2 regions of the Aeribacillus sp. FSL K6-8394 genome follow, and region 1 is predicted to be linked to the other one. Evidence: a T-box and tRNA genes for the amino acid it is inferred to sense, from the RefSeq annotation. Region 1 holds a T-box; the other holds one or more tRNA genes.
The links. A T-box is a leader RNA that pairs with one kind of tRNA and senses whether it is charged. The one in region 1 lies ahead of tyrS (tyrosine--tRNA ligase), so its partner is inferred to be a tRNA-Tyr.
Positions count from the first base shown of each region.

Region 2: it has a tRNA-Tyr gene. The T-box ahead of tyrS (tyrosine--tRNA ligase) is inferred to sense a tRNA for this amino acid. The anticodon was not compared.

Region 1 covers NZ_JBBPAA010000001.1:1,854,202-1,861,196, reverse strand. Annotated here, with positions in the region: gene NSR00_RS08795 (transglycosylase domain-containing protein) at 1-1,801, opposite strand, end outside; T-box leader at 1,930-2,146, shown strand; gene tyrS (tyrosine--tRNA ligase) at 2,195-3,457, shown strand; gene NSR00_RS08785 (hypothetical protein) at 4,612-4,821, shown strand; gene NSR00_RS08780 (hypothetical protein) at 4,884-5,438, shown strand; partial or broken gene NSR00_RS08775 (transposase) at 6,149-6,995, shown strand, end outside.
Region 2 covers NZ_JBBPAA010000002.1:172,774-179,768, reverse strand. Annotated here, with positions in the region: gene NSR00_RS13360 (IS110 family transposase) at 1-177, shown strand, start outside; gene NSR00_RS13355 (MerR family transcriptional regulator) at 323-802, shown strand; gene NSR00_RS13350 (tautomerase family protein) at 880-1,098, opposite strand; gene NSR00_RS13345 (IS110 family transposase) at 1,590-2,816, shown strand; tRNA gene NSR00_RS13340 (tRNA-Gly) at 3,211-3,282, opposite strand; tRNA gene NSR00_RS13335 (tRNA-Lys) at 3,288-3,363, opposite strand; tRNA gene NSR00_RS13330 (tRNA-Gln) at 3,567-3,641, opposite strand; tRNA gene NSR00_RS13325 (tRNA-Tyr) at 3,750-3,834, opposite strand; tRNA gene NSR00_RS13320 (tRNA-Thr) at 3,847-3,919, opposite strand; tRNA gene NSR00_RS13315 (tRNA-Val) at 4,015-4,090, opposite strand; tRNA gene NSR00_RS13310 (tRNA-Glu) at 4,092-4,166, opposite strand; tRNA gene NSR00_RS13305 (tRNA-Thr) at 4,255-4,327, opposite strand; tRNA gene NSR00_RS13300 (tRNA-Asn) at 4,329-4,403, opposite strand; rRNA gene rrf (5S ribosomal RNA) at 4,528-4,643, opposite strand; rRNA gene NSR00_RS13290 (23S ribosomal RNA) at 4,739-6,995, opposite strand, start outside.

The DNA.
Region 1 (6,995 bases):
GGGAAAAGACCTTCTCTTTCTTACTGTTATGTTGATATATAACTTTTCCGTCTTGTGTTTCAATTTTTTCAATCATGTAGGCGTCGACAAATTCACCGTTATTGGCAAATGTTGAAAAGGCGTTTACGTTTTCCTCCACGGTTACTCCGTAAGTCATTGCCCCAAGAGCGAGGGAGAATGAACTGTAATCTTCTTGAGCAAGTGAACTAAATCCCATTTTTTCTAAATAGGATACCGGATTTTGCGAAATAATTTTTGCATAGGTTTTTACCGCCGGAATGTTATATGAATGTTTCAATGCTGTTCGAATACTTGTTAATCCGTGATAGCCGCCTCCGTAGTTTTTCGGCTGATATTTCCCGATTGAAAATGGAAGATCTGCCACAACAGTTCCCGGCTGGACGATGCCCATTTCCATCGCGGGTGCATAGACAGCGAGCGGTTTCATTGTTGAACCGTTTGGTCTTAATGCTCTTGTAGCATGGTTTGTCTGCTCCCTGTTATGATCACGGCCGCCAACAAAGGAGATAATTTTTCCAGTTTTGTTTTCGATTAAAACAGCGCCGACTTCAACCGGTTCCTCGATGGTTACGGTCTTGCCTGTTTCAGGATCTTTTTTCTTTTCAAGCTTTGGACTTCCGTAATACTTGTAGTTTTTGACAACCTCTTGCATTTTGTCATAAATTTTCTTGTCAATGGTCGTATGAATGTTGTAGCCGTTTTGTCTCATGTCTTGATCGGCCAGCGCCATGTATCGATTAAACAACTCTTTATTATTTTTTCGGAGATCCTCCAGCTTGTGACCGTCTTTTTTCGCCAGCTGCTCAGCCAGTATATCCTTCACTCTTTTTTCAACTTCGTATATAATCCAAGGATATTGCTCAATATCAGGTTTTTTCTTTTTGGCTAAATGAGCCTTTAAATCAAACTTAAGTGCTTCTTCATATTCTTTTTTTGTAATATATCCTTCTGCAAACATTTTTCTTAGGACGGTTTTCATTCGGTTTATACCAGGCTGTAAATCTTCTTTTACTTCTCCGTCCTTTGTGAACGGTGTATAAGCAAAAGGATTTTGAGGGAGACCAGCGATAAAAGCTGCCTGCGGTATCGATAAGTCTTTCGCATCTATGCCAAAAATCCCCTGCGCTGCAGCCTGCACGCCTGCAATGTTTCTTCCGGAGCTGTTTCGTCCAAATGATGATACATTTAAATAGGCTTCTAATATTTGATCTTTCGTAAAATATTTTTCTAATCTCAATGCTAGCAGGATTTCTTTTGCTTTTCTTTCAAATGACACTTCGTTGGTCAATATTTGGTTTTTAATTAATTGCTGTGTAAGGGTGCTTCCGCCGGTTCTGACAGAAGAGTTTGAGAACTCCTGGAAAATCGCCCGCATGATCGCCTTTGGGACAATCCCTTTATGCTCGTAAAAATATTCGTCCTCCACTGCAACAATTGCATGTTTTAAATGCTCGGAAATTTGATCAATTTTGATTTTTTCACGTTCAAGATCTGTGCGAATTTTCCCTAAATAGACATTGTCTGCAAAGTACACTTTCGTTGTTTCAGAATAATCGTAAATGTCTTTTTCCAATTCTTTTTCGGAACGGATCGGCTCATCTTTTACAAGCGATGCAAAATAACCAGCTCCTAATCCTCCGATAAAGGAGAAGCCTATTAAACCGATAACTAATAGTAAAAGAAATAAGTTCCATGTTACGTTATAGGCAATGACCATTTTTTGCTGGTGTTTATGATAAAAGGAGCTTACCTTCCTAAAAAATTCGTACCATTTCTCCATTTTTCATCATCCCTCTACAAAATCTAGTTTATTATAGCATATTTTTTTCTCCGGTTGACGCCCTCTGTTCTAATCTTAGTTGACAAAGGATGTCAATTATGCTAAAAATGTTTATTAATGAAAAAAATACTTGAGCGTTGATTGGAGAAAGTAGCAGGCATTTCCCTGTTTCAGAGAGCTGATGGCCGGTGCGAATCAGCACATAAATGCTTTGTGAATTACCTCCATGAGCATTCTTTGTGAAAGTGAAGTAGCAAAGGACGGTTTTTAGCCGTTATCAGAATGAGTGAAGAACATGCAAATGTTCTTAAGCAGGGTGGTACCGCGTAATTATACGTCCCTTCATGAAGGGGCGTTTTTTATTTGGATAAAATTTGAAAAGGAGTGGGTTTGATGAATGCTTTGCTAGAAGATTTAAAATATCGCGGACTCATTAATCAAGTAACGGATGAAGAAGGATTAGATAAATTGTTGTCAGAGGAACAGGTGAAGCTGTACTGCGGTTTTGACCCAACGGCAGACAGCCTTCATATCGGGCATTTGCTGCCGATTTTAACGTTAAAAAGATTTCAAGAGGCAGGTCATCAACCGATTGCTCTTGTTGGCGGCGCAACAGGCTTGATCGGCGATCCAAGCGGAAAAAAACAGGAAAGAACATTAAATGAAAAAGAAACGGTGAAGCAGTGGTCAGAACGCATTAAGGAACAGCTTTCCCGCTTTTTGGATTTTGAAAAAGAAGGGAATCCGGCCATTTTGGCCAACAACTACGATTGGATCGGACCATTGGATGTCATCACATTTTTGCGCGATATCGGCAAAAGCTTTGGCATAAACTACATGCTGGCGAAAGAAACCGTGCAGTCAAGAATTGAAACGGGCATTTCCTTTACGGAATTCAGCTACATGATTTTGCAATCGTACGATTTTTTAAAGCTGTACCAAACCTATGATTGCCGCTTGCAAATCGGCGGAAGCGACCAATGGGGAAATATTACGTCAGGACTTGAACTAATTCGAAAAACGGAAGAAAATGCGAAAGCATACGGTCTTACACTCCAGCTCGTCACGAAAGCCGACGGCACAAAATTCGGCAAAACGGAAGGAGGAGCCATCTGGCTCGATAAAGAAAAAACATCGCCTTACGAATTTTATCAATTTTGGATCAATACCGATGACCGGGATGTCATCAAATATTTAAAATATTTTACTTTCTTATCAAAAGAAGAAATTGAACAATTGGCAGAAGAAGTGAAAAATACTCCTGAAAAACGGTCTGCGCAAAAAGCGTTAGCGGAAGAAGTGACAAAACTTGTCCATGGCGAAGAAGCACTCAAACAGGCAGTCAAAATTTCCGAGGCGCTGTTCAGCGGCAATATAAAAGCTTTAACAGCAGAAGAAATAAAACAAGGCTTTAAAGATGTGCCTTCGTATGAAACGACCGAAAATGAAATCGGATTAGTCGATTTATTGGTTCAAGCGAAAATTTCTCCATCGAAACGGCAGGCAAGAGAAGACATCGGAAACGGTGCGATTTACATTAACGGCGAACGGGTGCAGGAGCTTGATTATATTGTGTCTGAAAAAGACACCATCGAAGGTCAATTTGCTGTGATCCGCCGGGGCAAAAAGAAATATTTCTTAATTCATTTCAAATGATCATAAGCCTCTGCTCACACTTTAGGGGCCTATTAAAATCAATTGGAAAATATACGGGCGAGTGATTCTAAACGACCACCGCTCATACCCGTATTCTATTAAATAAGTCAAAAGCACCCCCCCTTCAATTGAATGGATTAATTTATTCATTGAAGGGGGGTTTTTTCGTACAAAAGAAGTGAAAATTGTCGAAAAATACAGAATTTTCTATGTCAAAAAATGTACCTAAATCTAGTTTTTATAAAGTATAATCAATTTAACAAATTATTGAAAATGAGGGATTATATGAAAATTAGTCGTTTAAAAAAATGGTTGATATGGGCAATTGTGAATCTGTTATTTTTTCATCCGTTCCTTTAGACGTTCGCAGAAACCATTCATTCTAAAGACAACAACTCTACTGAAAGTCATTTACCGTCAAAAGTCCCGACCCCTAAAATTAACCTTAAACGAGGGGAAATCATTGAGGAACGGACAGAGAATACAAAAGTTTTTTACAATGGTGATGGCACATTTACCAAAAAGATTTATTTTGAGCCGATCCATATAAGGAAAAAGAAGGGGAAACCATTTGAGGAAATTTCTCCAAATCTAAAATCGATAAATTTCTATTTCATCAACATTTATGAAGAAGATACGAAACTTTATTTACTTTCCATATAAACAGTGGTTCGTTTTCTTTTTCAAAATAAAGTTACAATCCATGCGAAATGATGTAAACGATCAGTAAATGTCACCTTATGATTTTGTGTCCATATTAAATTTTGGAATGTGTTATGGCCAAATAAGAGAAATACCTATCTTTTTCTTTTGGTCTAGCAAAATGCTTTACACAAATTTTTAAACATTATTTGTTATTTAATAAAAATATTTACATATTTGGAAAAATAATTATAATTATTTTTGAAAGTGCTATGATGGAATATTTTAATAAATAAATTGTGTAATTCTGATTTGTAAGTGTAATACTATAGCATTCTAGCAGACAACTGTATAAGTTAATTTTATTAATGTAATTAATCTGACTTGCTTTATGTCATTATATTTGCGTTAGGTCTGCTCAACTATTTTATATAATTGAGCGGATCCGAATCTTATTTTTGAGTGCCTCCACATAATTTATAGATTAATGAATAACGAATGAATTGAATATAATGGAAAAAGTTTTGATTAGACAACTTACAGGTGTTAGTTTAAGCACTGCAGGGGTTATTCTGGATTATTTGGATTGGATTTCTTACGCATCATTATTACTGACTCTAACTGGACTTGGAGCTGCTGCATCAGCAGCAGTTTGGTCTTATCGTGCTACAATTTTGGCACTATCCAGATCGGGTAAAAGAGCAGCAGCAAAAGCACTTTAATAGAAATATAGTAAAGAAGGTAGTGTGTGGGGCACTAACTTCTTTATATGAAGGGGATAAATATGCTTATATTAAAACGTCAAGGATTAATCAATACGCTTTCTTTTTTTCTATTGTCTCTGATATTGGTTGCCAATACTTTTTTTTCAATCAGGCAATTTGGGATCATTGAACAATTTAACGAAATCCAAAAAAACTTACCTTTATTTACCGAAGCATTTGTTATTGTCTTTATAACTTCGGTGCAATTGATAGCGGGTATAACAGTTGTAATAATGGAAACACTATTTGTTACTTTTGTAGCAAATTTCATGACTAAAAAGAAATTAAAATTTAGCAACTATATATTTCCAATCCTTTTAGCGAATATCTTTTCAACACTATTAAATATGACTATTATTAAGGCTATCGGTCTTAATGATATGCAAAACATTCCATGGCTGATCTGGTCGCCAGTCTCACAAATATTGTTGGCAGTTTTTATTTATATATTTTTTTCGATTATTGATAAGTCTATATCGAACAACGTAAAAATCAAATTAGGGGTTCTTATATTTTCGGTATTGTATGGTGTACCACTTATTATACATACATTGATAAATGCTACATTTTTTTAATAATTTGGGGAAGGTGTAAAAGAATATGGAAAAATATTTTAAGTTGAAGATGATGGTCGTATTCGCCATTTCAGTTATTTGTGTATTGGTAAGCGTTATCACAGTGATAAGAATCATCGGGAAAATGTTAGGGAATTGAGGACAGATGAAGTATTTCAAATATAAACGTTTAATAAAAAAAAAGGAAAAGCAATTTCCAATATAGAGATTTTCTACAGATCTATTTTCAATGAGTTTTCTGAAGCAGATAAAAAAATATTGCTGTCTGTATTATACAAAGTAAATCAGGTTATTAATTTTATTTCAAAAATAGCACCAATTTTTGTTTACTCGCTCATTTATTATTTTCATTCCTATTTAGAACCTTTTATAAATCCTTTGTATGTCGCAACAATCTATTTAATTTTTAGCCTTTGGTCCACAGATATCAATAATGATGATTATGATCCTCAGGAAATGGAAAATGTTTCCGAATGGATGTATAAAGCCCGAAAAAATAAATTCAAGTTGCTAATCCTGGAAAGATTGGCATTAACATTTGGAACAAGCATTCTTTTTTACTGCATTTTTATCTTTATTTATATGAGCATTTTGCACATTTTTCAACCCAAGAGCCATAAGGTTTTCTAAAGCATAAAAAAGGACTTCACCCCTTATTTGTAGAATTTTGAATTGACCAAACCACAAAAATCCACAAGGAGGAAGTCACTTTGTATATTCTACAAGAAAGTCTATTTTCCTTTGAAGAATTGCAAATTTTAGAGTCAAAAGAGAAATTACCGATCTTTTTTAGTGCTCTAGATTTGCGTCCTTATGCTAAACAATTGAAAAGTTCTTCACCCCAAGGGGCTGAAGGACATTCCAAAGAAGGGATATTAAGGGCTCTTATCGCTGCCCCATTAGAAGGTATTGATACTTTTACTTCTCTTCACAATCGATTGAAAAATGACCTGCGTTTTCGTTACCAATGTGGTTTAGATATTAGCAGGCCTGCACCATCCATCTCTACTCTTAGCCGAGTATTTTCTTCACTAACCAAAACTGGACTCGTGAAAAGAATCTTTCAAGATCTCGTCCAGTTAGCTCAAGAGGAAGGAGTAATTGATGGAAAACATCAGGCTATCGACAGTGCCGCCATTGATGCTTACGAAAAGAAGCAGCCTAAGAAGCGAAGTGAACAAACAGGCAACGCCAATTGGGGGGCAAAGTTTGATTCCTTCGGTAATAAAATTACTTGGTTTGGCTATAAGATGCATCTTTCCGTTGACACCAAAAGTGAATTACCAATGGCGATTGAAGTAACCCCTGCTCATATCAACGATGGGGATGTCGCACCACAATTAATTGAACAAGTAAAGAGTTGTACAAACTCTAAAATTGATTTCCTGATAATGGATGGTGGGTACGACCAGCTTAAAAACTACGAATCCGCCAAGAACATTGGGGCTCAAGCTATTATTCCACTCAATTTGCGTAATGAAAATGACTCCCGAAGGAATTGCCTCCAATGGAACCCCACGCTGTTCTATGGGGTACGAAATGACTTATTGGGGAGCC
Region 2 (6,995 bases), on a different contig from region 1:
GCTCATAGCATCCTGACTATTGTCTACCATCTCCTCAAAAAGAAGCAGACTTACATCGAACTTGGTCCACATTACTACGAAGAACGCAAGCGCCATCAAGTCGCCAGACAAGCGATTCGGAAGTTGGAAACACTAGGGTTTAAGGTCATGGTAGAGCCGTCAAATCAAACAGCGTAGTTAACCGAAACAGTAACCATCAGGTGCATAAACATGACTTATTCCAGCAAATACCAATCTGCTGGTGTTAACACCCCCTGGATTTTTTGTGCTTTTTTCATGGACTTAAATTTTCGGGATAGAACGAAAGGAACATATTGAAGAAGTGCTCAAAGCCATTAAACGAATTCTCACGATTTTAGAAGAAGAAAAAGAAGTGGATAGCAATGTTTTAATGAGTCTTATTCAGAGCATACAAACAGAAAAAGAACAGCGCAAATGGTTAGAACATTATACGTCAAAAGAAGTAGCTGAAAAGCTTTTTGATCAGCCTGAAGAGGTAATGATCTCCCTTGACAAAGAATACATCCAATTATCCCAAGAAACAAAAAGATTGGCAGGAAGACCTGTCGATGATCCTGAGGTAGAAGCGTTAGTCGAAAAATATATGAAAACAATATTAGAATTTATCGGAAAAGAATTAATTAGTGTTATCGGGAATTTAGATGAAGCTGAAATTAAAACTATTGAAAATAAATTGGCATCTCCATTTACACAGGAGGAAGAGGAGTGGCTTCAGCAAGTGATGGAACATTATGCGATGAAAGCTGGGCTTCTCCAAGATGAAAATATTGACCGACTTTAGCAAATAAAAAAACTTCACCTCCCCTTTTCCAATTGGGGAGGTCATTTTTTATCTTTGAATTACAGGATGATGGATATTCATTCAGCTCCCATTTTCCCGAAACCTTCCCCAAATTTTATCGAGTGAAGTGTTCCGCCGGAAGCCCAATTATCTCTTTCATATTCATCGAAAACTACTGTAACCCATTCTTCTTTCACGTTTAGTATTTGCGCTGCTGCTTTTGTTATTGCCTCAGTAAACTGCTGTTTCTGTTCTGCGGTTCTTCCTTTAGCCAGCCTTACGTTGATAAAAGGCATCGAATCACAACTCCTTTAAGCCGTTTGAATTTATAAATGGCGTCGAAATTTATTCGTCCTCATCCGGATCTGTGCTATTTCAAAAAATGAAACAAGACAGAAGTTTGTCGATATACTTCGTCACAACACCCGTAAAAACCTTTGCTGGGCAGTCCATTATGCAAAATGTTTTACACAAATCATCCTCTACAGCAACAATCTTCTGGAAAAGAGACTAATTTTTAAAATCTACCAAAAAATCATTTAGACCCCCATGCCGCAAAAGCGGCACCAGCAGATGATGAAAATAGTTCGTCCATGTATACTTAATCTTAGGCTGGCCAGCGAGGTCGTCTTACCTTGGTGCCATGAGCCCGTTAATTAGACAGACCCCGACGACCTGGTGCACCACAGACTGTTGCTCCCTGGGGAAGCACGCGGGATAGAATGACGTGTATGGTCGTTGCACCGCCAGCCTGTGTTTATTACATGTTAGGCATGGGGGAACGAACATGGACATTATCCATACTCATGTTTGTGGATTAGACGTTCATAAGAAGAACGTCGTCGCTTGTATTATTACTCCGGATCATCAAGAGATCCGCACGTTTTCTACCATGACTGAAGACTTGCTTATGCTTGTAGACTGGATCAAGGCGCATGGCGTCACTCACGTGGCCATGGAAAGTACAGGTTCCTACTGGAAGCCAATTTATAACCTGTTGGAGATGGAAGACATCAAGATTTTAGTGGTCAATGCCAAACATATCAAAAATGTGCCTGGTCGCAAAACAGATGTAAAGGATGCCGAGTGGATCGCTGGACTCTTACGCCATGGATTGCTACAAGGTAGTTACATCCCTGACCGCCAGCAACGGGAGTTGAGGGAACTCATCCGTTATCGTCGCAGCCTGATTGAAGAGCGGGCTCGCGAAATCAACCGCATCCAGAAGGTACTGGAAGGGGCTAACATCAAACTCTCCTCGGTGGCGACCAATGTGCTGGGCAAATCGGGTCGAGCCATGATCGAGGCTTTAATTAATGGTGAAACTGACCCCGATGTGCTATCCGAACTGGCTCAGCGCCGTCTCAAACGGAAGAAAGAGGAGTTGAAAAAGGCCCTGAAGGGCCTCATCGGCCCTCATCAACGCCTGATGCTTAAAACCCAGCTTGAGCATATTGATCACTTAGATGCCTTGATTGAAGAACTGGATGCTGAAATCAAGGAGCGGATGCGCCCTTTTGAAGATGACCTGGAGCGGTTAGATACGATCCCCGGCGTTGGTCGGCGCACAGCGGAGCATATTTTGGCTGAGATTGGCCCTGACATGACACAGTTTCCTTCGGCAGCTCACTTGTGTTCATGGGCAGGAGTCGCCCCAGGGAATAACGAAAGTGCCGGAAAACGAAAGTCAGGGAAAACCCGCAAGGGAAACCAGAAGCTTCGTAGCACCCTGGTGGAAGCCGCCCGTGCCGCTGCTAGGTCCAAACACACCTATCTATCCAGCCAGTACCACCGTATTGCTGCACGCCGGGGGGCCAATCGTGCAGCGGTTGCGGTCGCTCATAGCATCCTGACTATTGTCTACCATCTCCTCAAAAAGAAGCAGACTTACATCGAACTTGGTCCACATTACTACGAAGAACGCAAGCGCCATCAAGTCGCCAGACAAGCGATTCGGAAGTTGGAAACACTAGGGTTTAAGGTCATGGTAGAGCCGTCAAATCAAACAGCGTAGTTAACCGAAACAGTAACCATCAGGTGCATAAACATGACTTATTCCAGCAAATACCAATCTGCTGGTGTTAACACCCCCTGGATTTTTTGTGCTTTTTTCATGGACTTAAATTTTCGGGATAGGTCATGGTTCCATTTCGGAACAACCGCATTCCCAATACTAAAAGGAAAAATACAATTCGACTTCAATGGTATATTCAAATTTAAAAGGCTGTTATGGGACTAAAAAGGCGAATGCTCCTGCATATAGTCTATTACATTATTTTGAGATTCAAAAGCGAGGATTAGATATAATCGAAGGGATTAGTAACATTTCAAATAAAAAAATCCTGACAATTTCTTGTCAGGAATTAAGTTCATCTCATTTTATAAAATTTTCCCCGTTGAATTTAAAAAGCGGAAGACGGGACTCGAACCCGCGACCCCCACCTTGGCAAGGTGGTGTTCTACCACTGAACTACTTCCGCACAAATGGTGAGCCATGGAGGATTCGAACCTCCGACCCTCTGATTAAAAGTCAGATGCTCTACCGACTGAGCTAATGGCTCATAAAATTTTTTTCTTCTAATCCATTTTTCATTTGTCAGATGTCCCTTCCTCTTCCTGATTTTTCGAGGATGTTAGATGCGTCGGGACAACTCGTCGCCTATTCGACGAGGCTTCGCCCTTTGTAAAATCTAGTTAAATCTTACTTTCTATCTAATATTTTTACAAAAAAAAGAACAGACATGAACTGTCTTTTTATAATAAATGGCTGGGCTAGCTGGATTCGAACCAGCGCATCACGGAGTCAAAGTCCGTTGCCTTACCGCTTGGCTATAGCCCAATATCACCATTCATCTCTTGACTAATTATATTGTACCAATAAAAAAATCACTTTATACAACAATTTGTTGTTTAATGTGATTTCAATGTTTCATAACATTCTTCGACATGGTGGAGGGGGACGGATTCGAACCGCCGAACCCTAAGGGAGCGGATTTACAGTCCGCCGCGTTTAGCCACTTCGCTACCCCTCCGATTATTAAAAATGCCGGCGAGAGGAATCGAACCCCCAACCTACTGATTACAAGTCAGTTGCTCTACCAATTGAGCTACACCGGCACAATAAATACTTTAAATCACACTCAGTTTTTACCTTTGTTTAAATTGTTATGCCAACCTCATTAAACTTGCTTAAGAAAAGCTTGTTTAGTATATGGTGGAGGATGACGGGATCGAACCGCCGACCCCTTGCTTGTAAGGCAAGTGCTCTCCCAGCTGAGCTAATCCTCCATGGTGACCCGTACGGGATTCGAACCCGTGTTACCGCCGTGAAAGGGCGGTGTCTTAACCACTTGACCAACGGGCCATTTCATTTTCATAACTTAATGACAACCGACATTCGACATTTTAGCACATGGCATAGATAAAAATCAAGAAAAGATTTGCTTTTGAAAAGCTTCCAACCGGGCTCGAACCGGTGACCTCTTCCTTACCATGGAAGTGCTCTACCAACTGAGCTATGGAAGCATGGCTCCGCAGGCAGGATTCGAACCTGCGACCGTTCGGTTAACAGCCGAATGCTCTACCACTGAGCTACTGCGGAATATTTTAATAAACCATATTTTGGTTCACATACAGCTCAATCAGTATATCAAAAAGACTTCAAAAGAATGTACTCAGTATGGTTCTCTACAATAATCCCAGCTTTCAAAAAGAATTTAAAGGCAGCCTGGCAGCGTCCTACTCTCGCAAGGGACAAACCCTCACTACCATCGGCGCTGAAGAGCTTAACTTCCGTGTTCGGGATGGGAACGGGTGTGACCTCTTCGCCATTGCCACCAAGCAGCCTTTTCTGTTTTCCTTCCTGTTGTCAAATGACATCGGAATGTCATTCTTTCAAAACTAGATAACGTTTCTTTCACGAATAGATGCTCTTACTTGGTTAAGTCCTCGATCGATTAGTATCCGTCAGCTCCACGTGTCGCCACGCTTCCACCTCGGACCTATCTACCTCGTCATCTTCAAGGGATCTTACTCGCTTTTAGCGATGGGAAATCTCATCTTGAGGGGGGCTTCACGCTTAGATGCTTTCAGCGCTTATCCCTTCCGCACATAGCTACCCAGCGGTGCCCCTGGCGGGACAACTGGTACACCAGCGGTGCGTCCATCCCGGTCCTCTCGTACTAAGGACAGCTCCTCTCAAATTTCCTGCGCCCGCGACGGATAGGGACCGAACTGTCTCACGACGTTCTGAACCCAGCTCGCGTACCGCTTTAATGGGCGAACAGCCCAACCCTTGGGACCGACTACAGCCCCAGGATGCGATGAGCCGACATCGAGGTGCCAAACCTCCCCGTCGATGTGGACTCTTGGGGGAGATCAGCCTGTTATCCCCGGGGTAGCTTTTATCCGTTGAGCGATGGCCCTTCCATGCGGAACCACCGGATCACTAAGCCCGACTTTCGTCCCTGCTCGACTTGTAGGTCTCGCAGTCAAGCTCCCTTCTGCCTTTGCACTCTCCGAATGATTTCCAACCATTCTGAGGGAACCTTTGGGCGCCTCCGTTACCTTTTAGGAGGCGACCGCCCCAGTCAAACTGCCCACCTGACACTGTCTCCCGCCCCGATCAGGGGCGCGGGTTAGAATGTCAGTACAGCCAGGGTAGTATCCCACCGTCGCCTCAGCGCAAGCTGGCGCTCACGCGTCTCTGGCTCCTACCTATCCTGTACAAGCTGTACCCACATTCAATATCAGGCTGCAGTAAAGCTCCACGGGGTCTTTCCGTCCTGTCGCGGGTAACCTGCATCTTCACAGGTACTATAATTTCACCGAGTCTCTCGTTGAGACAGTGCCCAGATCGTTACGCCTTTCGTGCGGGTCGGAACTTACCCGACAAGGAATTTCGCTACCTTAGGACCGTTATAGTTACGGCCGCCGTTTACTGGGGCTTCGGTTCGCACCTTCAGCTACAGCTTAAGCGCTCCCCTTAACCTTCCAGCACCGGGCAGGCGTCAGCCCCTATACTTCACCTTACGGTTTCGCAGAGACCTGTGTTTTTGCTAAACAGTCGCCTGGGCCTTTTCACTGCGGCTCATCATGGCTTATCACCTTGATGAGCACCCCTTCTCCCGAAGTTACGGGGTCATTTTGCCGAGTTCCTTAACGAGAGTTCTCTCGCTCACCTTAGGATTCTCTCCTCGCCTACCTGTGTCGGTTTGCGGTACGGGCACCTCTCACCTCGCTAGAGGCTTTTCTTGGCAGTGTGGAATCGGGAACTTCGGTACTTCCTTTCCCTCGCCATCACAGCTCAGCCTTCCGGCAAGCGGATTTGCCTGCTTGCCAGCCTAACTGCTTGGACGCGCACATCCAGCCGCGCGCTTGCCCTATCCTCCTGCGTCCCCCCATTGCTCAAACGGTGAGGAGGTGGTACAGGAATATCAACCTGTTGTCCATCACCTACGCCTTTCGGCCTCGGCTTAGGTCCCGACTAACCCTGAGCGGACGAGCCTTCCTCAGGAAACCTTAGGCTTTCGGCGGAGGGGATTCTCACCCCTCTTTCGCTACTCATACCGGCATTCTCACTTCTAAGCGCTCCACCGGTCCTTCCGGTCCGGCTTCGATGCCCTTAGAACGCTCTCCTACCGCTGACACCAACGGTGTCAACCCGCAGCTTCGGTGATACGTTTAGCCCCGGTACATTTTCGGCGCAGAGCCACTCGACCAGTGAGCTATTACGCACTCTTTAAATGGTGGCTGCTTCTAAGCCAACATCCTGGTTGTCTAAGCAGCTCCACATCCTTTTCCACTTAACGTATACTTTGGGACCTTAGCTGGCGGTCTGGGCTGTTTCCCTTTTGACCACGGATCTTATCACTCGCAGTCTGACTCCCAAGGATAAGTCATTGGCATTCGGAGTTTGACTGAATTCGGTAACCCGATGGGGGCCCCTCGTCCAATCAGTGCTCTACCTCCAAGACTCTTCCCTTGAGGCTAGCCCTAAAGCTATTTCGGAGAGAACCAGCTATCTCCAAGTTCGATTGGCATTTCACCCCTACCCACACCTCATCCCCGCACTTTTCAACGTGCGTGGGTTCGGGCCTCCAGCAAGTGTTACCTTGCCTTCACCCTGGACATGGGTAGATCACCTGGTTTCGGGTCTGCGACCTCGTACTATTTCGCCCTCTTCAGACTCGCT